2 regions of the Allobosea sp. MMO-172 genome follow, and region 1 is predicted to be linked to the other one. Evidence: riboswitches for the same ligand, from Rfam matches in the RefSeq annotation. Region 1 holds a riboswitch; the other holds the start of a gene.
What was found. Region 1 has a riboswitch for glycine ahead of gcvT (glycine cleavage system aminomethyltransferase GcvT). Riboswitches for the same ligand answer to the same signal wherever they lie in the genome.

Region 1 (15,082 bases):
CCGACCAGACCGGGCTTCAAGCCGAAGCCGCCAAGAGACAGGCGATTGCCGCGCATGAACTGCCGGCGCTGCGCGAGGGCGAGGCGATAGCCGCAGCAGTGCTGGTGCGATTGAAGCGCGGGCTCGACGAGCTCGAAGCGGAGAACAGGCGGGCTCGCCAGCGCGCCGAGGAACTCGGCAAGCGCCTCGCCGAATTGCAGGCCGACCTGTCGCGGCAGGAGACGATCGGCCGCGACGCTGCCGAGAGCCTCGCCCGGCTGGCGGAGGAGGACGAGGCGCTCGCCCGGGAAGGCAATGGTGCCGGATCAGGCGCCGAGACCGCAGCGGCCGCGCAGCGTACCGCCGAGGCAGCGCTTGCCGCAGCCGAAGCCGAGCAGGCCACGGCGCAGGCCGCCCTGTCCGACCTTGCCGCGCGACGCGGCGCTCTGGAACGCACGTTGCGCGAGGCGCGCGAGCGGCAGGAGCGCGCCGGAGCCGAACGCGACAAGCTGCGCCGCGAACTTGAAGCGCTGGATGCCTCCGATGCGAAGATCGTGCTCGACAAGCTCCGCGAGGCTCTGGCCGCTGCCGAGAAGGCGCTGAAATCCGCCGATGCGGATGTCGTCACGGCGCGCCATGCCGTCGCTTCGGCGCGCGAGCGCGAAGCCGGGCAGCGCGGCCCCCTCGCCGAGGCCGACCGCCGAGCACAGCGCCTCGACACCGAGATCGGCACGCTGCGCAAGCTGCTGGCCCCCGCTGCGGGTGATCGTTGGCCGGCGGTGCTCGAAGCCGTCAGCGTCGCCAAGGGCTACGAGATTGCGCTCGGCGCCGCGCTCGGCGACGATCTCGACGCCTCGACCGAGGCGACCGCCCCCGCTCATTGGGACGATACCGGCGAAGGCCGGGACGACCCAGCCCTGCCTTCGGGCGCTCAACCACTGCTCGCTCATGTCAAGGCGCCGGCGGCGCTCCGCCGGCGGCTGGCGCAGATCGGCGTCGTCACGCCAGAGGATGGAGAGATTCTGCGGCACTCCCTGCAGCAGGGCCAGATTCTCGTGTCGCAGGCGGGCGATCTCTGGCGCTGGGACGGCTTCACCAGCGCGGCCGACGCCCCCTCGCCCGCGGCGCGGCGCCTCTCCGAAAAGAATCGCCTTGCCGACCTGGAACGCGAGGCGCAAGCGGCCCGAGAGGCGGCGGAGGCTGCGCGCCGGGCTCTGGAGGCTGTGAGCGCCGAGGCGCGGCAGGCCGCACAGGCCGAAAGCGCGGCCATCGAAGCCGCAAAGCAGGCACGACGCGGCGTCGATCAGGCCCGCGAGCAACTGACCGTTGCCGAGCGCAAGGCGGCCGAGACGCTGGTCAAGCGCTCGACGCTGGCGGAAGCGATCAAGCGCCTCGGCCAGGCCGTGTCGGAAGCTTCGCAGCAGGTCGCGGCGCAAGAGACCGGGCTTGCCGCCCTGCCCGCTTCCGCCGAACTGGAAAACAGCTTGCTCAAGGCCCGCGTGGCGCTGGGCGAGGCCCGGGCCGCCGCTTCCGATGCGCGTGCCCGCGTCCAGACCCTCGCGCGTGAAGCCGACCTGCGCGCCCGCCGCCGCGAAGCCATCGCCGCCGATATCAAGGCCTGGAAACAGCGCACCACGGCCAGCCTGCAAAGCGCCGAGGAGACGCGACGCCGAATCGACGCCGCCGACGCCGAGCAGAAGGCGCTTCTCGAAGCACCCGACACCTTCCTGACCGAACGGCGCCGCCTCGTCGCCGAAATCGAGCAGGCGGAAGATGCGCGCCGGGACGCTGCCGACAAGCTCGCCTCAGGCGAGACGACCCTTGCGGAGGCCGACCGGCAGGCCCGCATCGCGCTCGAAGGCCTGTCCGGCGCTCGCGAGCGGCGTGCCTCGGCTGAAGCGCGGCTCGAAGCCGCGCGCCAGCGCGTTGGCGACATCATCCGGCAGATCGAGGACGGGCTCGATACCGGGCTCGACGGCCTGCAGGCGATCGCTGGAATCAAGGCCGGAGACGCGCTGCCCGAGCCCGAGGCGATCGAGCGGCGTCTCGCCAATCTCAAGGGCGAGCGTGAGCGGCTCGGCGCCGTCAATCTGCGCGCCGAGGATGAATTGACCGAGGTGAAGGCCAAGCGCGAGGGCCTTTCAGGGGAACGCGACGACCTGACCGAGGCGATCCGCCGCCTGCGGCAGGCGATCGGCGCGCTCAATCGCGAGGGGCGCGAGCGGCTCATCGCCGCGTTCGACGTCGTCAACGGCCATTTCCAGCGCCTGTTCGGCGTGCTGTTCGGCGGCGGCGAAGCCGAGCTCAAGCTGGTGGATTCGGAAGACCCGCTCGATGCCGGGCTCGAAATCTTCGCCCGCCCGCCCGGCAAGAAGCCACAGGTGATGACGCTGCTCTCCGGCGGCGAGCAGGCGCTGACCGCGACCGCGCTGATCTTCGCGGTGTTCCTGACGAATCCATCGCCGATCTGCGTGCTCGACGAGGTCGACGCCCCGCTCGACGACGCCAATGTCGAGCGCTACTGCGACCTGCTCGTCGACATGGCCCGCAATACCGAAACGCGCTTCATCCTGATCACGCATAACCCGATCACGATGGCGCGGATGGAGCGGCTCTTCGGGGTGACCATGGCCGAGCGCGGGGTCAGCCAGATGGTCTCGGTCGATCTCGCGACGGCCGAGCGCATCCGCGACGCGGGATAAGCGGCGCGATCATCCCCAAAAACCTAGCCGGGAACGGCCGCGCCCCGCTGAAAAAATGCCACATTCGGTCCCGCAATGCGGCAAGATTGTCGCACTTTGCCAGAATTTATAGATATTCCAATGCGTTAGACATTATCCACCTGCCTTGACAGCGCGGGGGGCTGCCAATAAAGGAGGCCGTGCTGACGACGGCTCGATGCGCGGGTTTGGTCGTGGTTATAGTGGTTTTTCGCCGGATCGCGGCGTAAACGCGATCAAGACGGAGACCAAGACCATGTCCGAACCCGACCCAAACGCTTCAGACTCGGAGTTGCGCGCAAGACTGGGTTCCCTGAAGTCCGCGATCCAGCGGGCGGAAGAGAACGAAAAGCCGGGCGCCAGCCCGGTTGGAGAGGACAAGGCCCTTGCGGGCGCGATGTCCTCAGGCTTTCGCGCCGCGACGGATCTTGCAGGCGGTGTCATCGCGGGTGCCCTGATCGGGTATCTCGGCGACCGGTGGCTGGGAACGTCCCCGTTCCTGCTGATCGCCTTCCTGGTGATCGGAACCATCGCGGGTTTCAGGGCTGTCTACCGGCTCGGTTCGCGTCCGACCTCCGGGTCGAAGGGCGGTCCGAAGGCGAATTGATCGAAAGGCGGCCGTCCGGGCCGCGCGACGAGGAACGAGACCATGGCGGCCGGCGGCGGAATCGATCCGATCCACCAATTCCACATCACGAATCTCGTTGAGCTGAAGCCGCTCGGCATCAACCTGTCGTTCACCAACACCTCGCTGTGGATGGTGATCGTGCTCGGCGTCGTCTCGGCGCTGATGATCTACGGCTCGAGCCAGCGTGCGGTCGTCCCCGGCCGCCTGCAGTCGCTCGCCGAAATGATCTACGAATTCGTCGCCTCCACGCTGACCGGCGTGATGGGCAAGGAAGGCATGAAGTTCTTCCCGTTCGTGTTCTCGCTGTTCATGTTCGTGCTGGCCAGCAACATGCTCGGTATGATCCCCGGCTCGTTCACCGTCACCAGCCAGATCATCGTCACCGCCGCCTTCGCCGTGCTCGTCATCTCGGTCGTGTTGATCTACGGCATCGTGAAGCATGGCAGCCATTTCTTCGGCCTGTTCGTGCCGTCGGGCGTGCCCGGCTGGCTCCTGCCCTTCATGGTGCTGATCGAGGCCGTCTCCTTCCTGTCGCGCCCGGTTTCGCTGTCGCTTCGTCTGTTCGGCAACATGCTGGCCGGCCACATCGCCCTGAAGGTCTTCGGCGGCTTCGTCGTCGCGCTGCTCGGCTCGGGCGCCGTGCTGAGCTATGCCATCGCGCCGCTGCCGCTGCTGCTGGCGGTTGCGCTGACCGCGCTCGAATTCCTCGTCGCTTTCCTGCAGGCCTATGTCTTCGCGATCCTGACCTGCGTCTATCTCAACGACGCGCTGCATCCCGGCCACTGAGGCCAAGGGCAGCGCTCGCGAGAGTTCATCCCACCCCTGTCAATTAAGTTCCACACTGGAGATAAGACCATGGATCCTGTTGCAGCCAAGTTCATCGGCGCCGGCCTCGCCTCGCTCGGCATGGGCCTCGCCGCCATCGGCGTCGGCACCATCTTCGGCAACTTCCTCTCGGGCGCGCTCCGCAACCCGTCGGCGGCTGACGGCCAGTTCCCGCGCGCCTTCATCGGCGCGGCGCTCGCCGAAGGTCTGGGCATCTTCGCGTTCGTCGTCGCGCTCGTCCTGCTCTTCGTGGTCTGACGTTTTCGTCGACTGCTTTCTCGTCGCGCGTTCGGGCCATCGGCCAAGCGCGCGACGGTTCCTTATCTTAAGCGCTGAAAGGCACGCTATGCCGGTTCGATCTTCAGGGTTCGCGCGACAAGGACGGCTTCTGGCTGTCGGCTCGTTCGCCACTCTGGCGGCGGGTGCGGCGCAGGCTGCCACTCCGGGCCTGAGCGGCGAGAAGGCCTCCTTCCCGCCCTTCGACCCCGCGCATTTCGCCAGCAACCTGTTCTGGCTCGCGGTCACCTTCGGTGCGCTGTACTGGCTGATGTCCAAGGTCGCGCTGCCGCGCCTCGGCTCGATCCTGGAAGAGCGCGCCGACACGATCGGCCGCGATCTCGACCAGGCCACCGAGATGCAGGCCAAGGCCGAAGACATGGCGCAGGCCTATGAGAAGGCCCTCGCCGAGGCCCGCAAGAACGCCCAGGGCATCGCCCAGACGGCGCGCGAAGCCGGCGCCAAGGCGAGCGACGCCCAGCGTCACGCCACCGAGGCCGAGCTTGCCGCCAAGATGGCGCAGGCCGAGGCGACCATCGCCAAGACCAAGACCAACGCGATGGGCAATGTCCGCGATCTCGGCAGCGACATCGCCGCCGCCATCGTCACCAAGCTGACCGGTCAGGCTCCCAGCGCCAGCGAGGCGTCGGCGGCTGTCGACCAGGCCCTGACGCGCGGCTGAGGAGAGTTCAGATGGATACTTTCTGGGTCGGCGTCGCGCTCGTCATCTTCCTGGCCATCCTGGTCAAGTTCGGCGTGCCGGGCGCGATCGTGAAGGCGCTCGACGCGCGCGGCGAGAAGGTCGCGCAGGAGCTGGCGGAAGCCCGCCGCCTGCGTCAGGAGGCCGAGAAGCTGCTCGCCGAGTACGATGCCAAGCGCAAGGCCGCCGAGGCCGAAGCCGCCGAGATCGTCTCCTCCGCCAATGACGAGGCCAAGCGCCTCGCGGCGGAAGCCGAGGCCAAGCTCGCCGATTTCGTCGCCCGCCGGACCAAGGCGGCCGAGGAGAAGATCGCCCAAGCCGAGAGCCAGGCCGAGGCCGAGGTTCGCGCTGCGGCTGCGGAGGCTGCCACCAAGGCGGCCGAGACCATCCTGCGCGGCCAGATGGCCGGCAAGGCTGGCGAAGCGGCCTTCGCCGCCGGGCTGAGCGAGGTCAAGGCCAAGCTCAACTGAGCCTGCAGCCGATTGCTCGATATGATGACGCCGCGCCCGCAAGGACGCGGCGTTTTTCTTTGGCGTTCAATTGAGGGAACTCCGGCGTGGGGCGCCACTATCGCAATCACCCGGCGCCGGTCGATGCGGGCGGAACACAACGTCATCCTGGACGCAGCGAAGCGGAGATCCGGGATCCATCGTAAAGCTCCGGCACTCTTCGATGGATCCCGGGGCAAGCCCGGGATGACCCGTGGTTCGAGGGCGAACGAGCAAGCCTGATCGCACATTTTGAAAGCTAAGGAGGTTAGGGATGATCGGTCGCCTCACCCGCTTGCTCGCCGTCGCGCTCCTGCCCTTCATGGTGGCTACGGCTGCCGCAAACGCCTTCGAAAAGGTGAGCTTTCCGTCGCGCGATTCAAGCGATCTCGTGGGCTGGCTGGCGCGCCCCGCCGGTACAGGCCCCTTCCCCGTCGTGATCGGCCTGCATGGCTGCGCCGGGCTCTACAGGGGTTCAGGGGAAATCAATGCTCGCGAGGACGACTGGTCGCAGCGCCTGACCAGCGCAGGCTATGCCGTGCTCCTCGTCGACAGCTTCGGGCCTCGCGGCATCAAGGCACTGTGCAACGAGCGCGAGCGCGCACTGACGCCGGCCGGCCGCGCCCGCGACGCCTTCGCCGCCGTCGACTGGCTGGAGAAGCAGGGCTTTGCCCTGAAGCAGCGTATCGCCCTGATCGGCTGGTCGAATGGCGGTTCGACGGCGCTGCGCGTCGCGGGTGCGCCCGAGGCCAAGCGTCTGCGCCACGTCATCGCCTTCTATCCCGGCTGCCGCGCCATCCTGAAGCGCGGCTGGCAGGCGCAAACCGATACGGCAATCTTCCAGGGGCTGACCGATGACTGGACGCCGGCCGCCCCATGCGAGGAGCTCGCCCGCAGCGGCGGCGCGCGCTTCGTCGGGTTTCCCGGCGCCCATCACGATTTCGACCATCCGAACCTGCCGCTGCGCGAACGCAAGGCGGCCTATTCGCAGCGGCCCGATGGCATGGTCACGATCGGCAGCGACCCAAAGGCCCGCGCCGAGGCGATCGACGCGGTGATGGCGATCCTGAAGCGTCCCTGAGGGTTCTCAGTTGCTGGCCGTCGCTGTCGCGGCCGGCGGATTGCCTGAGGCCGCCATCGGCGCCGCGGCAGGCCGCGCAGGCGGGACCACGGCCGCCTTCGGCTTTGGCTTACGCGGCTGGATCGTCGAGGTGACAATGCCCTGCGGCGTGTCGAGCCCGTAGATGTCGTCCCGGAACTGCACCTGCCCGTCAGCGCCCTGCCAGCCGGTGAGATAGACCCAGGCGACCGGAACCTGCTTCTTCAGCGTGATGTTCTTGCGTTCGCCCTTGGCGATCTCGTCCTCGATCGACTGGCGGTTCCATTCCGAACCTTCGAGCAGCCAGGCTCCGAGGTCGCGGACGCCCTCGATGCGGGCACAGCCGGAGGAGTTGAAGCGCACGTCGTTGCGGAACAGCGTCTTCTTCGGCGTGTCGTGCATGTAGACCGCATCGCTGTTGGGCATGTCGATCTTCATCTGGCCGAGCGAGTTCGTCGGGCCCGGCTCCTGGCGCACGTAGAAATAGGGGTTCTTCAGGGTCGCCCAGTTGACGCTGGCCGGGTCGATTTCCTTGTTCTCGGCGCCGAGCAATTTCATGTTCGACTTGGCGATGAAGCTCGGGTCCTTGCGCATGTGCGGGATGATGTCGGCCTTCACGATCGACATCGGCACCGTCCAGTACGGATTCAGGTTGACCGAGGAGATATTGGCCTGGATCACCGGCGAGGGCCGGTCCGGCCGGCCGACGATGGCGAGGTGGCGCTGGGCGACCGTGCCGTTCTCCACCGCCTCGACGCTGGCGCCGGGGATGTTCACCACGACATAGCGATTGGCGAAATTGAAGCCGTTGCCCTTGAGGCGCTCCAGCGTCGCGGTGAGCTGGTTCAGGCGCGATTCCACCGGCGTGTTCATCGCCTTGAGGGTCAGGCGCCCGACCGTGCCGAGATCCGACAGGCCATGGCGGCGCTGGAAGCGCTTCACCGCCTCGACCACGTTCGCGTCGTAGACATCGCCGGCCACGGCTTCCGGCGCGAGATCGCCGCTGGCGAGCAGGCGCTGCTTCAGCGCGACGACATCCGGACCTTGCGAATCCGGCTTCAGCGCGCTGGCGCTTGCCGGCACCTTGGGCCAGCCGCCGCGGTTGGCGACGTCCTCATGGGCGATCAGCGCCTCGAGCGTGCGGTCATAGGTGTTGGGGCCGTAGCTCGGCTCGTTGGCACGCACGAGCGCCGTCGAGGCCAGCAGAGCAGCAGCCGCAAGAGCGAGGATGGAGGGACGCGCAGACATGAAAACCCCCGGGCCGCACAGAGCGGCACCGGGGGATCATTCCGCGACATGGTCAAGGAATGCTTAAGAAGCTGCCCGCGCCCTTCACCATGCTGACGAATGTCGTCAGCATGGTCGGGAACGCCCTATTCCGCCGCCTGCGCGGGGGCCGGCTTTTCCCATTTCAGCACCGGCGAACGGGCTGCGCGGGTCTCGTCGAGGCGGCGGATCGGGGCGTGATGCGGGGCGCTGGTGAAGCGCTCCTTGTCATTGCCCTTGGCCGCGATGGCGAGATCACGCAGCGTCGCGATGAAGAGGTCGAGCGCCGCCTTCGATTCCGACTCGGTCGGCTCGATCAGCATGGCGCCGTGGACGACGAGCGGGAAATAGACCGTCATCGGGTGGTAGCCCTCGTCGATCATCGCCTTGGCGAAGTCGAGCGTCGAGACGCCCGAGCCCTTCAGCCACTCGTCGTCGAACAATACCTCGTGCATCGACGGGTGATCCGGGAAGGGCAGCGACATCAGGTCGGCGAGGCCGGCGCGGATGTAGTTCGCGTTCAGTACCGCATCCTCGGAGGCCTGGCGCATGCCGTCCGAGCCGTGGCTCAGCATGTAAGCCAGCGCGCGGACATACATGCCCATCTGGCCGTGGAAGGCGGTCATGCGGCCGAAGGGCTGGTTGCCCGCCGGCGCTTCGCCGCGCGACTCGATCAGATGCGGCTTGCCGTTCTCGACATGAATGAAAGGCACCGGCGCGAAGGGCGCCAGACGCTCGGAGAGCACGACCGGACCGGCACCGGGACCACCGCCGCCATGCGGCGTCGAGAAGGTCTTGTGCAGGTTGATGTGCATGGCGTCGACGCCGAGATCGCCGGGACGGGCCTTGCCGACGATGGCGTTGAAGTTGGCGCCGTCGCAGTAGAAATAGGCGCCGGCCTCATGCATCGCCGCAGCGATCTCGACGATCTGAGGCTCGAAGATGCCGCAGGTGTTCGGGTTGGTCAGCATGATCGCGGCGATATCCGGCCCGAGCAGCGCCTTGACGTCCTCGACCGCGACGGTGCCGTCCGGACGGGCCGGAACCGCCTTCACCGAGAAGCCGATCAGGGCTGCGGTGGCCGGATTGGTGCCATGGGCCGATTCGGGAACGAGCACGACATTGCGGGTCGCGCCCTCGCCCTTGGCGGCAATCGCGGCCTTGATCGCCATCATGCCGCAGGCCTCGCCATGGGCGCCAGCCTTGGGGCTCAGCGCGACGGCCGGCATGCCGGTCAGCGTCATCAGGTAGCGGGCGAGCTCCAGCATCAGGTCGAGAGCGCCGGGCACTGTCGAGGTCGGCTGCAGCGGATGCACGTCGGAGAAGCCCGGAAGCCGCGCCACCTTCTCGTTGAGGCGGGCATTGTGCTTCATCGTGCAGGAGCCGAGCGGGAAGAGCCCGGTATCGATGCCGTAGTTCTTCTGGCTGAGGCGCACGAAGTGACGCATCGTCTCGGGCTCGGAGAGGCCGGGCAGGCCGATCTCGCCCTGGCGGGCATGCTTGCCGAGGCGCGACTTGAAGGGCGCCGGCTTGTCGATATCGACGCCGGTCGCCTCGTGATGGCCGATCTCGAAGATCAGCGGCTCGACCTGCTGGAGAGCCTTGTTGCCGGTGAAGGTGGCGTGCTCGGCGTGAGCCGCCTCGCCGGCCTGGGTGGGACGTCCCTGACGGTTCAACATCACAGCACCTCCACGAACGCCGCCACGAGGGCCGCCCGGTCTTCATCGGTATTCACCTCGGTCGAGGCGATGATCAGCAGGTCGTCGAGCCCGGCCTTGGGCAGGAGTCGCGAGACGGGAACGCCGGCCAGGATGCCCTTGGCGGCGAGCACTTCGACGACCTCGGCAGCGGGCTTCTTCAGCTTCACGGTGAACTCGTTGAAGAAGCTGTCGTTGAGGACGGTCACGCCTTCGACGCCAGCGAGCGCGTCGGCGAGCTTCACGGCGTTGGCGTGGTTCACCTCGGCAAGACGTGCAAGACCGGTCTGGCCCAGCAGCGTCATGTGGATGGTGAAAGCCAGCACGCAGAGGCCGGAATTGGTGCAGATGTTCGAGGTCGCCTTGTCGCGGCGGATATGCTGCTCGCGCGTCGAGAGCGTCAGCACGAAGCCGCGCTGGCCGGTCGAATCGACCGTCTCGCCGCAGAGCCGGCCCGGCATCTGGCGGATATATTTCGACTTGGCGGCGAAGAGGCCGACATAAGGGCCGCCGAAGTTCAGGGCATTGCCGATCGACTGGCCTTCGCCGACGACGATATCGGCATCCTGAGCGCCGGGCGGCACGACGGCGCCGAGCGAGACAACCTCGGTGAAGACCGCGATCAGCAGCGCGCCATGGGCATGGGCCTTCTCGGCGATCGGCTTCAAGTCACGCAGGTTGCCGAACACGTCCGGCGACTGGACGACGACGCAGGAGGTGCTGTCGTCGATCTGGGAGAGGATGTCCTCGTTGGCCGAGACATCGGGCTTCAGGACCACGACCTCGTCATTGGCCATCTCGGAGAGGGTCTCGACGACCGCGGTGTAATGCGGATGCAGGCCGCCGGACAGCACCGCCTTGCGGCGCTTGGTGACGCGATGCGCCATCAGCACGGCCTCGCCGGTGCCGGTCGAGCCGTCATACATCGAGGCGTTGGCGACCTCCATGCCGGTCAGCGCGGCGACCTGGGTCTGGAACTCGAAGAGATATTGCAGCGTGCCCTGCGCGATCTCGGGCTGATAGGGCGTGTAGCTGGTCAGGAACTCCGAGCGCTGGATCAAGTGATCCACCGTCGCCGGAACATGGTGCTTGTAGGCGCCGGCGCCGACGAAGAAGGGCACGGCGGAGGCAGCGGTGTTCTTGCCCGCCATCTTGCCGAGGATGCGCTCGACCTCGAGCTCGCCCTTGGCGCGGGGCAGATCGACCGGGGCCTTCAGCAGCTTGCCGGCCGGCACGTCGCTGAACAGCGCGTCGACATCGGAGACGCCGATCCGCGCGAGCATGTCCTCGCGGTCGGTATCGGTGAGCGGGAGATAGCGCATGGGGTGATTCCGTTTCGGGGTGTCATCCCGTGCGCGCTGCGGCATGGAATGCCGCTGCGCAGACACGGGATCGTGCGACGAGAAGGCGCCTTATCCTGATGGCGGTCCCGCATCTGCGCGGCAGCACTTACGTGCTGCGGCGCGTGCGGGACGACACCCGATCAGAGCGACTTCACGTAGTCCTGGTATTCGGCCTCGTTCATCAGGGCGTCGAGCTCGCCGGCGTCCTTGATCTTGATCTTCAGGAACCAGCCCTTACCGGCCGGGTCCTCGTTGACGGTGCCGGGCGCCGCCTCGAGCTCGCCATTGACCTCGACGACCTCGCCGGAAACCGGGGCATAGACCTCGGACGCCGCCTTGACGCTCTCGACCACGGCGGCTTCGCCGCCCTTGGCCAGCGCCTTGCCGACGCTCGGGAGCTCGACGAAGACGACGTCGCCGAGCTGGGACTGGGCGTAGTCGGAGATGCCGACGGTGCCGACGTCACCCTCGATGCGGATATATTCGTGGTCCTTGCTGTAGCGGGTCTCGGCCATGGTTTCCTCCTGGCGTCAGTTGTCTGGAAAAGGGGTCAGCGTTTGTAGCCGTTCGGCACGAAAGGCATCGTCGCCACGACGGCCGGCAGCGACTTGCCGCGAACGATCAGGTTGAGCTGCGTGCCCGGCGCGGAATGAGCCTTGGCGACATAGCCCATGGCGCAGGGGCCGTTGAGCGTCGGGCCGAAACCGCCGGAGGTCACGACGCCGATCACCTCGCCCTCGGGCGTCGCGATCTCGGTGCCCTCACGAGCCGGGGCGCGGCCTTCCGGCTTCAGGCCGACGCGAATGCGTGAGACGCCTTCCGCCAGCTCGCGCTGGACGCGCGCGGCGCCGGGGAAACCGCCCTCCTCGCGGCGGCGCTTCTGGATCGACCAGTTGAGCGCGGCCTCGATCGGCGAGGTCGTGGTGTCGATGTCATGGCCGTAGAGGCACAGGCCGGCTTCGAGACGCAGCGAATCGCGGGCGCCGAGGCCGATCGGCTTGACGTTGCCGTCGAGTAGCAGCGTGTCCCAGATGTCGCCGATCTTGTTGGCGGCGGCGGAGATCTCGTAGCCGTCCTCGCCGGTATAGCCGGAGCGGCTGACATTCGCCTTGATGCCGGCGACTTTCATGGTGCGCGAGGACATGAAGCCCATCTCGGCCGCTTCGGGAGCGATCGCGGCGAGCGCCGCCTCGGCGCCGGGGCCCTGCAGCGCGATCAGGCCGCGATGCTCGGCCTTGACCAGCTTCACATTCGCCGGCAGGCGCGCCTCGATATGGGCGTAGTCGGCATCCTTGCAGGCGGCGTTGACGACGACATAGAGCGCGCCATCCTCGTCGGGATCGATCGAGCGCGTCACCATCAGGTCGTCGAGGATGCCGCCTTCCTCGTTGAGGAGCTGCGAGTAGCGCTGCTTGCCGGGGGCGAGGTTGACGATATCGGCGGGGATCAGCGCTTCGAGCGCCCTGGCCGTGGTCTCGTGATCGGGGCCGATCAGGAAGCACTGGCCCATATGCGAGACGTCGAAGAGCCCGGCCTTCTCGCGCGTCCAGTTATGCTCGGTCAGGATGCCCGCAGGATACTGCACCGGCATGTCGTAGCCGGCGAAGGGCACCATGCGGGCGCCAAGCGCGACGTGGCGCGCATGCAGCGGGGTCTTCAGCGGCGCAGCAGCGCCGGCAGTATCGGTATTGGCCTCGGCAGCCATGGCATGCCCCTCCCAGAGTCAAGCGCAAGCCCCGGACGATAGTGTCCGGAACGCGCCCCCTCTGTCTCGGCACCTGAGAGATTTCCCCACCCGACCCATAAGATCGGACGAGTTACACCCGTCGGTGGGCGGGCATCGCTGCCCGCCGCTTTCCAGAGCGCCAAATCCCCAGCGGCCCTTTTGCCTGAGCGTTTCCGGGGCGGTTGCGCCTTCGGCGCCGGGCTCGAAGCCCGGTCTCTCCCGCGGGGATATGCGGCTTCGGCACAGATACAAGACGCGCCGATTGAGTCAATCGGCGCGCCGTCGTCTTTCACGGCAAACCCTGCCTCGATCAGCGGCGGCGACGCGCCGGCGCGGCAGGCCCGCCACCGCCCAGACCGACGAAGATCTCGACGTCGCCCTTGCCGGCCGGCACCATGATGCCTTCCTCGACATGGGTGAAGTCGGCGCCGCCCTGGCCCGACGGGATCGTCGCGCCGACGCGCGCGCTGCGCTTACCGAGGACGCTCGTCCCGCGCATCACAGTGGTCGTCAGCGTGGCGCCGTAGCTGCCGGAACCGCCGGCCGGGCCGAGCAGAACGCGCCCCTCGACGCCGACCTTGAGGCGGAAGGTGCCGTTACCGGTCGCGGTGCATTCGCGCGCGACGTTGGTGATCGAGATCTGGTAGCGCAGGCCGCTCGAATCCTGACCCGACTGGGCGCGGATCGCGGCGCCGCCATCGGCGATGATGACCTCCGGGCAGACGAGCTGCTGGTCCTGCTCGTCGTCCTTCGGCAGCTGGTCGGCCGGGGGGGGTGTGGTGGACTGGAACATGATGACGTTGAGCGCGGTATTGCCTCCGGAAGAGGAACCCGCGCCGCAACCGGCAAGGCCGAGGCACAGCAACGGCAGGGCAAGCCAACGGCTCGCGAACACAGTCTGATCGATCACGGCAACGCCTCCACGCCCGGGCCGAAGCCATTGAGGGAAACGGGCACGCCCACCCCCTCTTCCGGCGTCTGGAATACGATGAAAGTCGCGCTCTTGCCGCCCTTGAGCTGGCCGAGCAGGGTATCGTCCATGACGACCTCCGCCACGCAACCGGTGGTCAGGCAGCGCACGAAGCCGGCGCGGCCGATATCCTTGTCGTCGATCTTGAGGCCGAGCCCGGAGGGAAGCAGCACGCCGAGCGGGGCGACGACGCGCAGCAGCCGGCTCTTCTGGTCCGCCGTCTTCAGCACGATGACGAGAAGCGTCAGATTCGGCCGGTCCTCGGCGGCGACGTTCTGGACGAGCGCGCACTGCTCCGCCTTGGCGCCCGGCGGCACCTCGCAGCGCATCTGCCAGTCGCCATGTGTTGAGCGCACCGCGCCCTGCGCGAAAGCGGAGCCGGCGGCGAGGCTCGTCCCCATGAGCGCCAGCGCCAGGGCGCCTGCCGCTCCGATGATCCTCATCATCCCTGCCATCCCTTCCAAACCGGACCGTGAAACCGCAGCAGAAGCGCAGAATTCAGGCAAAACGCCGACCGCGCCAGAGAATCCCGCCGCTCCTCAACATAAAACGCGTTCGGACCATGCAGGGTGGGTCCTGTCAAGGCGGAACGCCCGCCCCGGCGCTTCGTCAAGGCCTCGTGCGATTTTGCCGCACTGTGGATGGGGGCAGTCTTCATTGCCCCTCTGGCGCAAGCGTGATCTTTGATTTATCGCAATCTCGAAGAATGAGGCGACTTCACGGTCGCCCCTTCATGCGTGGGGCAAAGCCGGTCGGCTCCCATGCAAGTCGATTGAGGAGCATGTCGGATCGATGCGATTTCTGAGCAGGACTTTTGCAACAGCGGCCGCCACGGCCCTTGCCGTCGCAGCGCTGGCGACCGTCCCGGCGCTCGCCGGCACCGGCATGCCGTCTCCCTGGCAGATGAACCTGCAGGGCGCCGTCACGCCCGTCGCCGAGTTCATCCACTGGTTCCATGACTGGCTGAACATCATCATCGCCATCGTCACGCTCTTCGTGCTGGCGCTGCTGATCTATGTCGTCTTCCGCTTCAACGAGAAGGCGAACCCGGTCCCCTCCAAGACCACGCATAACGCGCTGCTCGAAGTGGCCTGGACCGTGATCCCGGTCCTGATCCTCGTCGTGATCGCTATCCCCTCGTTCCGCCTGCTCAAGCTGCAGCTCGAAGTGCCGCAGTCCGACATGACCCTGAAGGTCACCGGCAACCAGTGGCGCTGGACCTACGAGTACCCGAAGGAGAGCGGCGGCTTCACCTTCGATTCGCTGATGCTGAACGAGGAAGAGCGCGCCAAGGCGATCGCCAGCAAGCGTATCGCCGAAGCCGAGGCGCCGCGCCTGCTCGCCGTCGACAACGAGGCCGTCATC
Region 2 (15,082 bases), on a different contig from region 1:
CGTCACCGGCTTGCCCGAGGCGAAGACCATGCCGCGCCGGATCGAGAAGGTCCATGTCTTGCCGTCCGGGGAGCTGGACCATGTCTCGGCGAGACCGGCGACGACCTTCGACGGGTCCTGATGGTCGAGCGAGAGCAGCGGCGTGCACATCTGACGCAGCAATTCATTAGGGAACGACTCGTTGGCTGCGGCCGGATCGAAGGTGATGAAGGTCGTCAGATCGCTCGCCATGACGAAGACGTCCTTGGGTGTCGCGGCCTGTCCCGTGGTCACGGCAGAGCCGAACAGGACCGCGCCTGCCAGAGCGGCGCGAGCTGATCTGATCAACATATCGGATATCCCTCCCATGCGGATCGAGATCGGCATGGGCCGCTTCGATCACGATATTATTGGGAGGAGGATGTTGTCGGTTGCCGAAATCATCAAGCATAAGATTATGCTTTAAATGCATAATAAGGGCATTTTTCTGAATAGATTTAGATATATAATATATAGCGTCGCTGTTCAGTAACATCACTTGACTCGAATTCATCAAAATACTTATTTCAGGAAAATCAACGGGGGTGGATTGCAGATATGTCTCTCTTCGCATCGGGCGTCGTCTCTATCTGCGACTGGATGGTTCCGCTGAAGTACGCCGCTGCCGCCTCTGTTCTGGCGCTAGGCTTGATACCCTCGGCACAGGCGGAGCCGGCCAATCCCTGGGAGGCTGTCGAGAATCCGCAGCCGGGGCGGCTATCGGTCGATCGCGAACGCGCTGGCGAGCAGGCCTGGTTCGTCCCCGTGGGCAAGGACGGGCAGGGCGCGGACATCCTCCTGCCGACGCGCGTCCTCGTTCCATCGGGTTCCGGTCCGTTCCCGCTTGCGATCGTCAGCCACGGCTCGCCTGCAAACGCTGCCGCGCGCAAGACGATGGCGCCTCCCGAATATCGGGCGGGCGCGGACTGGCTGCTGTCACGCGGCTATATGGTCGTGCTGCCCCTGCGCCGCGGCTACGGACCACGCGGAGGCACCTGGGCCGAGGCCTATGGTCCCTGCAGCAGGCCCGATTACGTCGGCGGCGGGCTCGCGACGGCGGATGACATCCAGAATGTCGCGCGCTATTTTGCAGCACTCGATACGGTCAGGGCGGACCGCATCCTGCTGGTGGGCCAGTCGGCCGGAGGCTGGGGTTCCCTGGCTGCTGCGAGCCGCGCTCCCGCGGGCGTGCGAGCGGTGATCAATTTCGCCGGTGGTCGCGGCGGCTATGCCGGCGGCAAGCCGAACCACAATTGTTCGCCGGACAGCCTGGTCGAGGCGGCAGCGACCTTCGGCCGTTCGTCGAAGATCCCGACCTTGTGGATTTATACGCAGAACGACCGCTTCTTCGACGGCGCCCTGACGTCCCGGATGGCGCAGGCCTACCAGTCGGCCGGGGGAGATGCCGAATATCACCTGCTGGCGCCGTTCGGCGAAGACGGGCACAGGTTGTTCCCGACCGCGGAAGGCCGTACGGTCTGGCAGCCCCATGCCGACCGCTTCCTTGATCGCATCGCGGGATTGGGTACAAAGCCCTGACGTCCAGGTGCGGAGTGCAGGCCAGCCGGCCCAGCCTCTGACCCGAGTGAGGAGAACTTGAGGGAAACGGCCAGCTCCGGGAAGGATATGCTCTCGCGGGCCGGCAGACCGGAACAGCATCGCAATCACGAAATTTCGCGGGAGAGATCGTCTCGGTCATCCGAGAAGGCGCCGACGGAGCAACCGCCCCGGAAACTCTCAGGCAAAAGAACCGCACCTGAATTGAAACTCTGAAAAGCGGAGCAACAGCTCCCGCCGACGGTGTAAGCCCGCTGCTCAATGACGAGCGCGATCGAAGCTCTCAGGCCAATGACAGAGGGGGCGCCACATCCGCAGGGATTGCGGAAGGAGCGCTTTCTTGTCGACTGAAAACACCAATATCGCCGTGATCGGCGCCGGGATCACCGGCATCACCACCGCCTACAACCTGCTGAAACGCGGCTGCCGGGTCACCGTGTTCGAGCGGCATCCCTATGCCGCGATGGAGACCTCGTTCGCCAATGGCGGCCAGCTCTCCGCCTCGAATGCCGAGGTCTGGAACAGCTGGGCGACGATGCTGAAGGGCATCCGGTGGATGTTCACGCCCGGGGCGCCGCTGCTCGTCGGGCCGCGGCCGGGATGGCACAAGCTCTCCTGGATGGCAGAATTCGTCGCCGCCATCCCGCGCTATGAGGAAAACACGATCACGACGGCTCGCCTCGCGATGGAGGCGCGGCATCACCTGCGAACGATCGCGGACGAGGAAGGCATCGCCTTCGACTGCGAGGAGCGCGGAATCCTGCACGTCTATCGTGGCAGGAAGGATTTCGAGGCAGCCGCGCGGGTGACCTCCCTTCTGGCCAGGGCCGGGCTGGAGCGAAGGGCCGTGACACCGCAGGAAATCCGAGCCATCGAACCGGCGCTGCACGGCGATTTCCATGGCGGATTCTACACGCCTTCGGACTTCACCGGCGATATCCATAAATTCACGAGCGGCTTGTCGCGTGCCTGCGAGAGGCTAGGCGCCGAAATGCGGTTCGGCGTCGATGTCCTCTCGATCACGCCCGGGGCAGGCTCGGTCGAGATCGGCTTCATTCAGGCCGGAGCGGAACCTTCTTCACGGGAGGCGCAGGTCTCAACCTTCGACTCGATCGTGATCTGCGGCGGCGTCGGCTCGCGTCAGCTGGCCGCGAAGGCCGGCGACCGGATGAATGTCTATCCGGTCAAGGGCTATTCCATCACGGTGGAGTTGCCGGAGAAGGCCGATCAGGATGCCGCGCCCTGGACCAGCCTGCTCGACGATCAGGCCAAGATCGTCACCAGCCGCCTGGGAGCGACGCGCTTCCGCGTCGCCGGGACAGCCGAGTTCAACGGCTACAACAAGGATATCCGGGCCGCGCGCATTGAGCCTCTGATCGCCTGGTGTCGACGGCACTTCCCGCGGATGAGCATGCGCCAGGTCGTCCCCTGGGCCGGCTTGAGGCCGATGATGCCGGACATGGTGCCGCGCGTCATGCACGGCCGAAATCCGCGGGTCTTCTACAATACCGGGCACGGCCACCTTGGCTGGACATTGTCGGCGGCCACGGCTGACGCCCTCGCGGCGTTGATCACACAGCGTCCCAACAGCCTTTCGTAAATCGCGCCTCGGTGCGGGCCTGTCGACCTGATCGCCGGCCCGCACCTTGTTCCAAAACCTGCCCGCCGGCTTGTGCCCGCATTCCGGTGCCGGCGGTTCGTCGATGCCGGAATGCGCGCGTTTCGCGGCCTTCAGTCGACCCATTGTCCGTCGCGGGCGACAATGCGGCCGTTCTTCACGACCAGGGCGCGCTTCGGCCTGTCCACGACGATCTGGGCGAGGTTTTCGCCCGGGATGAGGACGAGGCTGCCCTCGCAGCCGGCCTCCAGGCCGTGGCCCTTGAGCTCGAGCAGGTCGGCGCCGCGACGTGTGCCCATGCCCAGGCATTCGATCAGCTTGTCGTCGGTCCGGCTGCCGGTCCGGTAGGCGAGCAGCCAGCAGCGCTCCAGCATGTCGCCGTTGCCATGCGGGTTCCAGGTGTCGCGCAGCGAATCCGAGGCGATGGCGCATTTCACGCCGCGCCGTGCCAGCTCGAACATCGGCGGGAACACGTTCGCGCCGGGGACCGCCGAGATGATGCCGATGCGCGCCTCGACCACCATGTCGATCATGCGCTCGACCTTGTCGCGCTGAGAATCGCCCAGACAGAACGCGTGGCTGACGACGACGCGCCCCTGCATGCCGAGCGCCTTCGTCCGCTCGACGATCAGCCCCATCTCGAACAGGCCGAGATCGCCAGCCTCGTGCAGATGGATGTCGATCTTGGCGCCCTTGCGGCTGGCGATGTCGAAGATCGTGTCGAGATGGCCCTTCGGGTCGCCGTCGATGCCGCCCGGATCGATGCCGCCGATCACCGACGCGCCTTCGTCGAGCGCCGCCTCCATCAGCTCGGCCGTGCCCGGATCGATCATCATGCCGGTCTGCGGGAAGGCGACGAGCTCCAGCCCGACGGCGTGCTTCGTCTTCTCCCAGGCTGCGAGGACGCCGTGCAGGTTGTCCAGCTTGTACTCGGTCGAGATGTCGATATGGCTGCGAATATGCGTCGAGCCCATCGCGACGCATTGGCGCATGAGATTGCCGGCACGCTCCGGGACGCCCCAGGGCAGGGTCCTGCGGATCTCGACCTCGTTGTCGATCATCTCGCGCAGGGTGCGGGGAACGTTGATGCCGTGCCAGGGCAGGCCCCAGAGGATCTTGTCGAGATGCACATGCGGCTCGACGAAGGGCGCGATCGCGATCGCATTGGCGCCGTCATGCACCGGCACCCCGGGCTCGCGCGGCAGGTTCGGCCCGACGGCGGCGATCCGGCCGCCCTTGATCAGGATATCGGATGTCGTCTTCGCGTCCGGGCGGACATTGGTGACCAGAAGGTCGGTCATTTCGGCTCCTGAGTTAAGGCATCGATCGCTGGCGTGACAATCGCCGGGAAAGCTGCGCGCAGCCTATCTGCTGCACGCGAATCCGGAGTGCTCCAAAACGGGCAATGACCTTTTCCTCGCGCGCAATGGCGGTATCCCGCAAGCCTGCGGTCTTCCTGCCGCGAGAGCCTGATCGGCGGCTTTGAGGAATGCGCTTGTCGAGCCGCTGCATTGCATCGGGCAGTGGCTGTGTTCTCCCGTGAGACCTGCTAGGGGAAGGATATTCTCCGTCTTAGCCGGCAGGGCCCCATGCAGCTTTCTCCCAATTTCGACGAGCGGATCGATCGCCGCGGCACCCACTCGGCCAAATGGGACAAGATGGAGACCGTCTATGGCGTGCCGGCCGATGGCGGCATCGCGATGTGGGTCGCGGACATGGATTTCCGTCCGCCGGCCTGCGTGCAGGGCGCGCTCGACGGCATGAACGCCCATGGCATCTACGGCTATTTCGGCGATGACCGCGCCTATCTTGCTGCGATCCGCTGGTGGATGCTCAACCGGCACGGCTGGGAGGTCTCGCCCGACTCCGTCTTCACCACCCACGGCCTGGTGAACGGCACCGCGCTCTGCGTCGAGGCCTACACGAAGCCCGGCGATGGCGTCGTGCTGATGACGCCGGTCTACCACGCCTTCGCGCGCATCGTGATCGCGTCGGGCCGTCAAGTCGTCGAATGCCCGCTGGCGCTGGAAGAGGGCCGCTATGTCCTCGACATTCCCGCCTGGGACGCTGCGATGACCGGCAAGGAGCGCATGCTGATCCTGTGCTCGCCGCATAATCCGGGCGGCCGCGTCTGGACGCGCGACGAACTGCGCGCGATCGCCGATTTCTGCAAGCGCCACGACCTCGTCCTGGTCTCCGACGAGATCCACCACGATCTCGTGATGCCCGGCCAGAAGCATACGGTGATGCCGGTCGCGGCGCCTGAGATCATGGACCGACTGGTGATGATGACCGCCACCACCAAGACCTTCAACATCGCCGGCGCCCATATCGGCAACGTCATCATTCCCGACGCGCGGCTGCGTGACCTGTTCCGCGGGCGCATGGACGCGCTCGGCATCTCCCCGAACTCCTTCGGCATGGCGATGGCGACCGCCGCCTACAGCCCGGAAGGCGCGGCCTGGGTCGATGCGCTCAACCTCTATCTCGACGGCAACCGCCGCATCTTCGATGCCGGCATCGACGCGATTCCCGGCGTACGCTCGATGCCGCTGGAATCGACCTATCTCGCCTGGGCGGATTTTTCCGGGACGGGCATGGAACCGGCCGAATTCACCGCCCGCGTCGAGAAGCAGGCGAAGATCGCGATCAATCACGGCCCGACTTTCGGCAAGGGCGGCGAGAGCTTCCTGCGCTTCAATCTGGCGACGCCGCGCGGTGGTCGTGGAAGCGGTCGATCGCCTGAAGCTCGCTTTCGCCGACCTGCAATAGGGGCGGGCGGCCTTAGTCCGGCCGGCAGGGGCGCAAGCTTCGCCCTTGCACGCGCGGGACATCCGCAATTGCAAGGCGCTCGTTCCTCTCCTAAGACCTTTCCGCAGCGGCATTTGCACGTTTGTGCCGTGATGCACATTCCGTGCACGATCGTGGAGGGACGATGACGGGAGCGAAGCGGGGCCGGTCTTTCGTCAGCGCCCAGCAGGTCGCGGAACTCGCGGGCGTTTCGCGCTCGGCGGTGTCGCGGACCTTCACGGAAGGCGCCAGCGTCTCCGAGGCGACGCGCGAGCGGGTGCTGGAGGCCGCGCAGTCGCTCGGCTACCACGTCAACCATCTGGCGCGCGGCCTGATCAACGAATCCAGCGGCATCGTCTGCCTGATCGCGGGCGACGTCGCGACGCCCTACCAGTCGCGCATGCTCGACGCGATCTCGCGCCGCCTGCAGGCGATCAATCAGGTCGCCATGCTGATCAACACCTCGGGCGATGGCGAGAGCGTCGCCAAGGCCTTGCGCCAGACGCTGAACTATCGCGCCCAGGCGACGATCGTGCTGTCCGGTGCGCCGCCGGCCGCGCTGATCGAGACCTGCGTCGCCAGCGGCCAGCATGTCATCCTGATCAACCGCGACGACCCCGTGACCGGGCCCGAGAACATCGTCGTCGACAATGTCGCCGCGGCCGGCGAGGCCTTCCACATGCTGCGCCGGGCCGGCTGCTCGCGTATCGCCGTGGTGTCCTCGCTCGCCGGCACGCCCAGCATCGTCGGGCGCGAGGAGGCGTTTCGGCAGGCCGCCGCCGCAGAGGGCCTAGAGGTCACCGTCGCGCGGACCGGGCCGACGGCCTATGCCTCCGGCTACGAGGCCGCGCGCCAGCTGCTGGCGCGTTCCGACCGGCCGGACGCGGCCTTCTGCGTCACGGATCTGCTCGCCTGCGGCTTCCTCGACGGCGCGCGCACCGAGTTCGGCATGGCGGTGCCGGACGAACTCTGCGTCGTCGGCTTCGACGATATCGAGCAGGCCGGCTGGGCCTCCTACGGACTGACCACCTTCCGCCAGCCGATCGACCAGATGGCCGACCATATCATCGCGAAGCTCGCGGCCGGGGAGCCGGGCGTCAGCGCCCCGACGATCACGACGTTTCCGGTCACGCCGGTCTGGCGCCGGACGGTCAGGCCGAAGTGAAGCGATCCTCGACCGCGCCGGTTGCGAGGTCGATCGAGAAATGCCGAGAGGGCAAGCTCGCAAGATAGCTTTCGAGGATGGCGAGGAAGCTCGCGATGCGCGCCTGCACGCTCGTCGCCGGCCAGTGGCCGGCCCGGTAGCGCGCTGCCAGAGCCCGATAGGCATCGAGCCGCTCGGGCGCGATGAAATCGAGCGCGACATGCCGGCCCTTGCGCAGCCTGTACCAGTCCACCACCAGCTCGAAGAAGGGCAGGGCTTCCGGGTCGGCGGCCTCCGGCATCACGTCTGCGGGTGCGAGCGGCGCGGCGATCCCTGCCAGCCGGTCGAGATCGGCCAGCGTCAGGCGCGGCACCAGTGCGGCGAGATCGGCCGGCCATTCCTTCGGCAGGTAGCGGCGGCGCACCATCTCGGCGAGATGGGTGCTGAGGAAGGCGCCATGGCTCGTGGTGGAGGCGATGCCGCCATCGTCCTCGCCGGTCAGCCGTGCCTCGGCCTTGTAGAGATCGAAGGCGAGATCGAAGCCCGGCACCTCGGACAGCACCACCGTCTCCACGTCGAGGTGCTCCTTCGCCACGGTTGCGATCTTGTAGGCCGGCGGGAAGCCGACCATTGAGGGAACCGCGATATTGATCAGCCAGTCGTCGCCGCTCGACACGCACGCCGTGTCGTTGATGTGGAGATGGCCGCTGAAATGGATGCGCAGGCCGGTTGCGGCTGCGGCCTCGGCCGTGGCGGCGGTCGGCGCGCGGCGGACGAAGGAGGTGTCGCCGAGCAGGCGCGCTTCGTCGGCGGTGGTGCCGTTCAACGGGTCGAGCACCGGATAATGCGAGAAGGCGAGCAGCGTCTTGCCAAGCGCCTCCGCGCGCGCCGCGACGTCACGCATCCAGGCCAGCACGAAGGGCTTGTTGCGCGGCATCGCGTTCCAGCCGGCATCGGTGCTGTCGATATAGCTCTTCTCCAGCGCCGGATCGCGGTCGCCGTCACGCGGCTCGAAGACATTGGCATCGATCGAGAGCACCCAGAGGCCCTCGACCGGCTCGACCAGATAGGAGCTGTCGATCATGCGCCGGACGGTGCCGCCATCGGCCGAGCGGATTTCGAAGCTGCGGGCCGATAGCGCATCGTCCGGCCCGAACGGGCTTTCCCAATGCAGATGCCACGGCCGGCGGAAGAAGCCGAGCTCGGCCATGGCAGGGATGGCGCTGTCATAGCCGCCGCAATGCATGTCGGGGCTGACGATACGGGCCGTCGAGTCTCCGGCGTCGGCCTCGGGGTCGCTGGTCACCAGCACATGGCTGCCATCGGCATCGAGGAAGCGCTTCGACTGGTGCCGGCCATGGATGGCGTAGAGGTCGTGATTGCCGGGCGTGGCGAGGAAGCGCAGGCCATGGCGGGCGCTGTAGTCCTGCAGCACGGCCGTCGCTGCCGCCATCGTCGAGCGCTGGCCGTCATCGGTGAGATCGCCGACGAGGATGACCAGCTCGATGCCGCGCGCCACGATGTCGTCGAGCAGGGCAGGGAGCGCCGGGTAGCTCTCGTTGAACACCCGCGTGGAAGCGACGGTATCGGCGAGGCTGCGCACGGCGGAGAGCGGCGCATGCGGGTGGCCTGCCCGATAGGTCACGTTATGAAAGTGCGGGTCGGCGATGACGGCGATGCGGGTCATGCCGGCATTGGCTCCTGCGCCGCGTCGATACGGCGGATCCAGTCGGCGGCGCGGGCTGCCGCTGCGGCGAGCATCGGTTTCGGCGTCTCGTGCCATTCGTCGGGCCTGAGTTCGCGCTTCTCCCGGACATGGGCATAGGCGGCCTCGAGCGTCGGATAGACCTCCGGCATCTCGACATGCAGGAACAGGCCGACCAGCGCGACCGAGCGGCTGCGGCCGGCGCGGCAATTGACGAGCACGTTGCCGCGTTCGCGCAAGGGATAGGTCGGCCGGTTCGGCAGGACCTGCGCGAAGGCGCCGCGCAGCACGTAGAACCCGCCGAGCATCATGGTCTCGGGATTGCCGTCGCCATCGACGAGGCCGATCTTGTAGTAACGCAGTGCCCCGCCGCCATAGAGGCTGCCGGGCGGCGTGTCCGGGAACGGCTTTACGGCATAGTTAATATCGAGATTGACGGCGCAATTGACGACGGTGGTGATGCCGTGGCGCTTCAGCAATTCGATATCGCCGGCCGCCTCCATGCCGCCGATATAGAGCTCGACGCCATAGGGCGTGACATTCGGCTCGATCAGGCTCAGGGGCGGGCGCTCGTAGCGCGGGCTGTCGTCATGCATCGCGGGATAGCCTGTCGTCACGGTTCGAGCGGGATGCCGGTCGCTGCGCTCATGCCGCTGGCGATGCCGGGCGCTGCGGCGAGAACGCCGCCACCTTTAGCCAGCCCGTCGAGCGCGAGGAAGGGGCCGACGCGGCCGCCGGCCTCGCGGACGAGCAGGAGCCCGGCGAGGCAATCCCACGGATTCATATGCAGCTCGGCATAACCGTCCGAGCGGCCATCGGCGACATAGGCGAGGCCGAGCGCGCCCGAGGCCGCACGTCGGACATTCGCGCCGCGCTCGAGCAGGTCCGAGAGCACGGCGAGATAGGTCGCGTTGGGCAGGCGGTTCGACCAGCCGAGCTCGACGCAGGCGGCTGTGTAGGCGCTGGTGCGGGAGACCCGGATCGGCCGGTCGTTCAGCGTCGCGCCATGGTCGCGGCGGGCGAAATGCAGTTCGTCGAGCGCGGGATTGTAGATCGCGCCGATCTCGATCTCGCCGTCGGCGACGAAGGCGATCGAGATGCAGAAATGCGGGATCGCGCGGGCGAAATTGGCCGTGCCGTCGATGGGATCGACGACCCAGACATGGCCCTCGACGGTGCCGCCGGTCTCCTCGCCGAGAAAGCCGTCCGCGGGAAAACTCTCGGCCAATCGCGCCTTGATATGGCGCTCCACCGCCGTGTCGGTCTCGGTCAGGAAATCCTGCGGCCCCTTCATGCCGATCCCGGCATCCGGCCCGGCGGCGGCGCGGGCGGCAAAGCCTTCGCGGGCGATCTCGCCGGCGGAGCGCGCAAGCGCCACGCAGAAGGCGGCACGCGCGTCGAGATCGAGCGCGGCGGCAGGGGCAAGCAGGGCGGAGCTGGGCGTCATGGCCGGGTTTCCCGAAGGCGAAGGGCCCGATCGGGCCATGGTGATTTGCACAGCTGTGCAGAAAGCGTCAACATCCCTCGCTCGCAATCGTCCTCAGGCGACTGCGGCGCGGGGCTGAACGGCGGCCTTGGCGATGCGCGTGGTCGAGATCGCCTCGGCGACGCCCTGAAGCGTGGGATAATCCGCGCCCGCGCCGGTCGCGACATAGCCGGGGCAGAACAGTTCCGACGCATCCGCGCCGGGCTTGCCGAGCGTGAAGCCGCGATAGTGTCCGCCGGACTGGCGCAGGATCAGGATCGCCGCCGCCACATCCCAGGCGTTGACGCCGAAGCCTGCCGCGGCATCGACCCAACCGGCCGCGACATGGGCGATGCTGAGCGCGGCGCTGCCTGGCCGGCGCAGGGTCGAGAACGTCTCGGTCAAGCGCGCGAAGCGGTCGAGCGCGACCTCGCGCCCGTCGAGCCGGAAATCGCGCGCCACAGGGTAGCCGGTGATCAGCGTGGCATGCTGCTCGTCGGGCACGGCGTTCGAACGCATCGGTTCGCCATTGCACCAGGCACCCGAGAGATCGGCCGAGAACAGCGTGTCGGCGACGGGGTCGAGGATCGCGCCCGCGACGATCTCGCCGTCCACGACGGCGCCGACCGAGATGCACCAGAAGGCGAGGCCGCGCGCGAAATTGGCCGTGCCGTCGATCGGGTCGACATACCATTTGATCCGGCCGGAGCCGCTGGCGCCAGCTTCCTCGCCGACGACCTCGGAATCCGGCACTTCGGCCAGCAGGAAGGCACGGATCGCCGCCTCGCTCTCGCGGTCATGGCGCGTCACAACGTCATGGCGGTCGACCTTGAAATCGACCGCCATGGTCGAGCGGAAGGCGGCGAGCAGGGCAGGTTGCACCAGCCGCGTGGCGCGCTCGGCGACAGCGCGCAGCTTGGCGGATTGATCAGGCGGCATCATCGGCTACTCCGGCGCAGGCGTGTTCGAACAGGGTGAGGAGGCCGGCAGGATCGGCAACGACCGCGTCCGGCGTCAGGCCTTCGAGTGCGTAAGGCTTGTCGTAGGTGCCGCTGGCTTCCATCAGGATGACGCCGCCGACGCCCGCGCGGCGGCCGCAGAGCACGTCGCGGTCGAAATTGTCGCCGACATACCAGGCCTCGGCCGGCTCGATCCCGAGCGCACGCGTGGCAAGCCAGATCATTTCGGGATTGGGCTTGCGGATCCGGACGGCATCGCTGTGGATCTCGACGGCGAAGCGTTGGCGCAGGCCATGCTCTTCCAGGAAATCGAGATGGACCTGTCCGGCAAGCGCATTGCTGACGATGCCGACGGGCACTGTCTCGCGATCGCAGGCGTCGAGCAGCTGGGTCAGGCCACGGCGCAAGGTGCGCTTGCTGCGCAGATGGCCCATCGCCTCGCAGAGTTCGCGCGCCCGGCGCGTGACGGCGCCGCGCGCCGCTACAGGCCAGTCGGCCGCGACGAAATCGCTCCAGAACTCTTCCTGGTCCAGCTCGCGCGGCGAGAAGAGCCGCGACATCGCGTTCTTCCAGTGCTTGTCGGCAAGGCTGCCGGCGGCGATGTCGGCCACGATCCTCGCTGGTCGAAGTGCCGGTACCCCGGCTTCCGCGAGCACCTCCGTGACACGCGCGGCAAGAGCGGCCTCCCAGCCCGGCACCTTGTCGGTCTCGACGATGACGCCGCCGAAATCGAGCAGGAGCGCACGCGGGCGCCGCAGGGAGGCGGATGCAGTCATGGCGGTCTTCATAGGTCCGGGTAGTGGGCAGGAGAGGGCGCGCCGGGTTCTCGCGGCGCGCCTTCGGTTGGCGGCTTATTTCTTGTAGGCGGAGCGCCAGAGGTCCTGCCAATCCTGCCGCCGGTCCCAGTCATCGAGGCCCGACTTGGCATTAAAGGGCAGCAGGCGGTCGAGCACCGCGGAGAGGCCCGACGGCTCGTCATCCGGCAGCTTGATCTCCGGATTGGTCGGCACCTTGCCATCGACGACCTGCGGCATGATGCCTTCCGGCGTCAGGATGTAGTTGATGAAGAGCTTGGCGGCGTTGGGGCTCTTGGTCTTCGTCGCGATCATCGCGAGCTTGGTGTAGGACCAGGCCGGCCAGGGCGAGAAGCTCTCGCACAGCCCGAGCTTGTAGCCCTTGTCCTTGTTGTCGCGGAACTTGGCGGATGACATGAAGCCGAAGAAGGGTTCCTTCTGGCCGGGCGCGCCGACCGCTTCCGAGATGCGCTCGTCCGTGTCGGAGACGAGCGGCGCGTTGGCAGCGAAGGCCTTGACCCAGGCGGCGGTGGCGCTCTCCTCGCTGGTCTTCAGCGCCTTGCCGTAAAGGTCCTTGTAGGCCTTGGCGACGGCGGCGTCGTGATGCGTCGCCATCTGGTTGATGAAGTCGTTGAAATTGCTGCGCGAGAGCGGGTCGAAATAGGCGACCCGGCGCTTCCACTGCGGCTCGGTCAATTGCCACATATTGGTGACCGGGCAGGTCTTGTAGACCTCCGTGTTATAGGCCCAGACCGTGGCGTTGATGCTGATCGCCAGGGGATTGCGATAGAGTTCCGGAATCTTGGCCGCCTTGTCCTCCGGCAGGAAGCTGTAGACGAACTTCTCCGGGAGAAGCTGGGCCAACGCGGCCGGCGTGTCGGTCAGCAGGACGACGTCGCCCTTGACGTTGTTGGCCTGCGCCTCGCGGATGATCATCTCGAGCTGGCTGGTGGCGGAGACCTTCACGCCGGTCGCCTTCAGCCCGTATTTGGCCGAGAACGACTTGGCCATGTCCACGATCTTGCCGGTGCTGTCATAGATCGTGATCGGCGGCTCGTTGCGCGCCGCTGCGAGCGCGGCGGCCTCGTCGAAGGGCACGACGCCCTGCGCGGCGGCGGGGCCGGCCAGCGCCGCTGTCAGCAGGCCGGCGATCAGCCCGGCCAAGGCTCGCGGACGCGATGGTAGACGATGCTGTGTCATGTCGCTCTCCCCTGGTTGTTTCCCGGCCTCATCGGGCCGCTTCCCGTCTTATTTCTTGTAGTTGAGCCGCCAGAAATCCTGCCAGTCCTGGCGCTTGTCGGCGTCGTCGCCGGCGGTAGTGGCGTTGAAGGTCATGAGCTGGCCGAGCACGCCGCCGACGCCCGAGGGCTCGTCGGCCGGCATGGCGATCTTGGCATTGGTCGGAATCTTGCCGTCGACGATCTGCGGCGCGATGCCCTCGGCCGTCATCAGGTAATGGATGAAGAGCTTGGCAGTCGCCGGGCTCTTGGTGCCCTTCGCGATCAGGCCCAGGCCCGGATATGTGAAGCCGGCGAAGGGCTTGAGATCCCGGCAGATGCCGAGCTTCAGGTTGGCGGTGAGGTTGTCGCGGTATTTCGCGGTCGAGACCAGCGCGAAGAACGGCTTGGCCTGGTTGGCGGCGCCGGCGGCCTCCGCGACCGTGCCGCTATCGCCCATCATCGGCGCGTTCCGGGCATAGGCCTTCACCCAGGCGGCGGTGGCGCTGGCCTCCGTCGTCTTCAGCTCCTTGCCGTAGAGGTCCTTGTAGGCCTTGGCCATGGCCGCATCGTGATGCGTCGCCATCTGGTTGAACCAGTCGGCGTAGAGCGGCTTGTCGTAGATATCGAGCATCGCGACCCGGCCCTTCCATTCGGGCTCGGTCAATTGCCAGATATTGGTGACCGGGCAGGTCTTGTAGGCGGCCGTGTTGTACGTCCAAACATGCGGATCGGTGACGATGACGAGCGGCTTGCGCATCGCCTCGGGCACGTCCGGCGCGATATCGGGTGGCACCCAGCTCTCGACGATGCCCTGCGGCAGCAGCTCGGTCATTGCGGTCGAGACGTCGATGGCGACGCTGACATCGCCGATCACGTTGCTGGCGCGGGCCTCGCGCACGAGCAGGTCGGCCTGCGTCGCTTCGTTGACCTTCTTGCCCGTGGCCTTCAGGCCGTATTTCTCCGAGAAGGCCTTCGCGGTCTCGACGATCTTGCCAGTGACTGCATAGACGGTGATCGGCTTCTCCGTCTTGGCCGCCGCGATCAGCGCGTTCAGGTCGAAGCGCTCCGCCTGCTGTGCGGCCGCAGGCGACAGGCCGGCCACCAGCGCTAGCGCTGCGGCCGATGTCGCGAGGCGGAGCCGGGCGGGAATGCTTGACGTCATGGGCATCTCCTTCGGTTCGGCGTCAGTGGCGACGGGCAGGGCGCAGCGCCTGGTCGGCCGCGGCTGAGCGGTTGCCCGCCTTGTCGAAGACGTGCAGCGCGCGCGGCTCGACCCAGAAACTCACGGTCTCGCCCTGTTCGATCGCAGGCATCTCATGCGTGGTCTGGAACAGCTTGCCGCCCGGCACGGTCAATTCGACGATCCAGCTCCCGCCGGTCGGCAGGATGCCGGTGACCTCGGCCTTGCCGGAAAAAGCGCCTTCAGGTGCCGTTCCCGTCGTGATCTTCAGCGCCTCCGGCCGGATGCCGACCGAACCAGCCTCCGCAACCCCGCCGGGGAAGGCTGCAAGCCATTGGCCGGCGCTGGCGGCGAGCGGCGTCGGCGCATCGTCCAATTCCAGGATGTTGATCGGCGGATTGCCGACGAACTGGGCGACGAAGCGGTTGGCCGGCCGGTCGTAGATGTCGTTGGGCGTGCCGACCTGCTGCAGATGTCCTTCGCTCATCACTGCGATGGTGGTCGCCAGCGTCATCGCCTCCCACTGGTCATGGGTGACGAAGACGATCGTAGTCTTGAATTCGCGGTGCAGGCGCTTGAGTTCGGCGCGCATTTCGAGGCGCAGCGCTGCGTCGAGATTGGAGAGCGGCTCG

Region 2: linked by a shared signal. The riboswitch ahead of WFK61_RS17040 (D-amino acid dehydrogenase) and the one ahead of gcvT (glycine cleavage system aminomethyltransferase GcvT) in region 1 are both predicted to bind glycine.

Annotation. Positions count from the first base shown of each region.
Region 1 is NZ_JBBCUM010000001.1:293,015-308,096, forward strand. Features, by position in the region: gene smc (chromosome segregation protein SMC) at 1-2,681, shown strand, start outside; gene WFK61_RS01365 (AtpZ/AtpI family protein) at 2,956-3,306, shown strand; gene WFK61_RS01370 (F0F1 ATP synthase subunit A) at 3,349-4,113, shown strand; gene WFK61_RS01375 (F0F1 ATP synthase subunit C) at 4,183-4,410, shown strand; gene WFK61_RS01380 (F0F1 ATP synthase subunit B family protein) at 4,499-5,110, shown strand; gene WFK61_RS01385 (F0F1 ATP synthase subunit B family protein) at 5,122-5,598, shown strand; gene WFK61_RS01390 (dienelactone hydrolase family protein) at 5,891-6,697, shown strand; gene WFK61_RS01395 (L,D-transpeptidase family protein) at 6,704-7,963, opposite strand; gene gcvPB (aminomethyl-transferring glycine dehydrogenase subunit GcvPB) at 8,089-9,660, opposite strand; gene gcvPA (aminomethyl-transferring glycine dehydrogenase subunit GcvPA) at 9,660-11,000, opposite strand; gene gcvH (glycine cleavage system protein GcvH) at 11,162-11,536, opposite strand; gene gcvT (glycine cleavage system aminomethyltransferase GcvT) at 11,572-12,726, opposite strand; glycine riboswitch at 12,889-12,979, opposite strand; gene WFK61_RS01420 (hypothetical protein) at 13,058-13,657, opposite strand; gene WFK61_RS01425 (invasion associated locus B family protein) at 13,654-14,118, opposite strand; gene coxB (cytochrome c oxidase subunit II) at 14,510-15,082, shown strand, end outside.
Region 2 is NZ_JBBCUM010000011.1:76,050-91,131, reverse strand. Features, by position in the region: gene WFK61_RS17050 (ABC transporter substrate-binding protein) at 1-330, opposite strand, end outside; gene WFK61_RS17045 (alpha/beta hydrolase family protein) at 577-1,557, shown strand; glycine riboswitch at 1,686-1,781, shown strand; gene WFK61_RS17040 (D-amino acid dehydrogenase) at 1,916-3,175, shown strand; gene WFK61_RS17035 (amidohydrolase) at 3,307-4,494, opposite strand; gene WFK61_RS17030 (MalY/PatB family protein) at 4,783-6,132, shown strand; gene WFK61_RS17025 (LacI family DNA-binding transcriptional regulator) at 6,129-7,148, shown strand; gene WFK61_RS17020 (metallophosphoesterase family protein) at 7,135-8,814, opposite strand; gene WFK61_RS17015 (dual specificity protein phosphatase family protein) at 8,811-9,428, opposite strand; gene WFK61_RS17010 (inositol monophosphatase family protein) at 9,446-10,279, opposite strand; gene WFK61_RS17005 (inositol monophosphatase family protein) at 10,373-11,239, opposite strand; gene WFK61_RS17000 (HAD family hydrolase) at 11,226-12,032, opposite strand; gene WFK61_RS16995 (ABC transporter substrate-binding protein) at 12,108-13,250, opposite strand; gene WFK61_RS16990 (ABC transporter substrate-binding protein) at 13,299-14,432, opposite strand; gene WFK61_RS16985 (ABC transporter ATP-binding protein) at 14,455-15,082, opposite strand, start outside.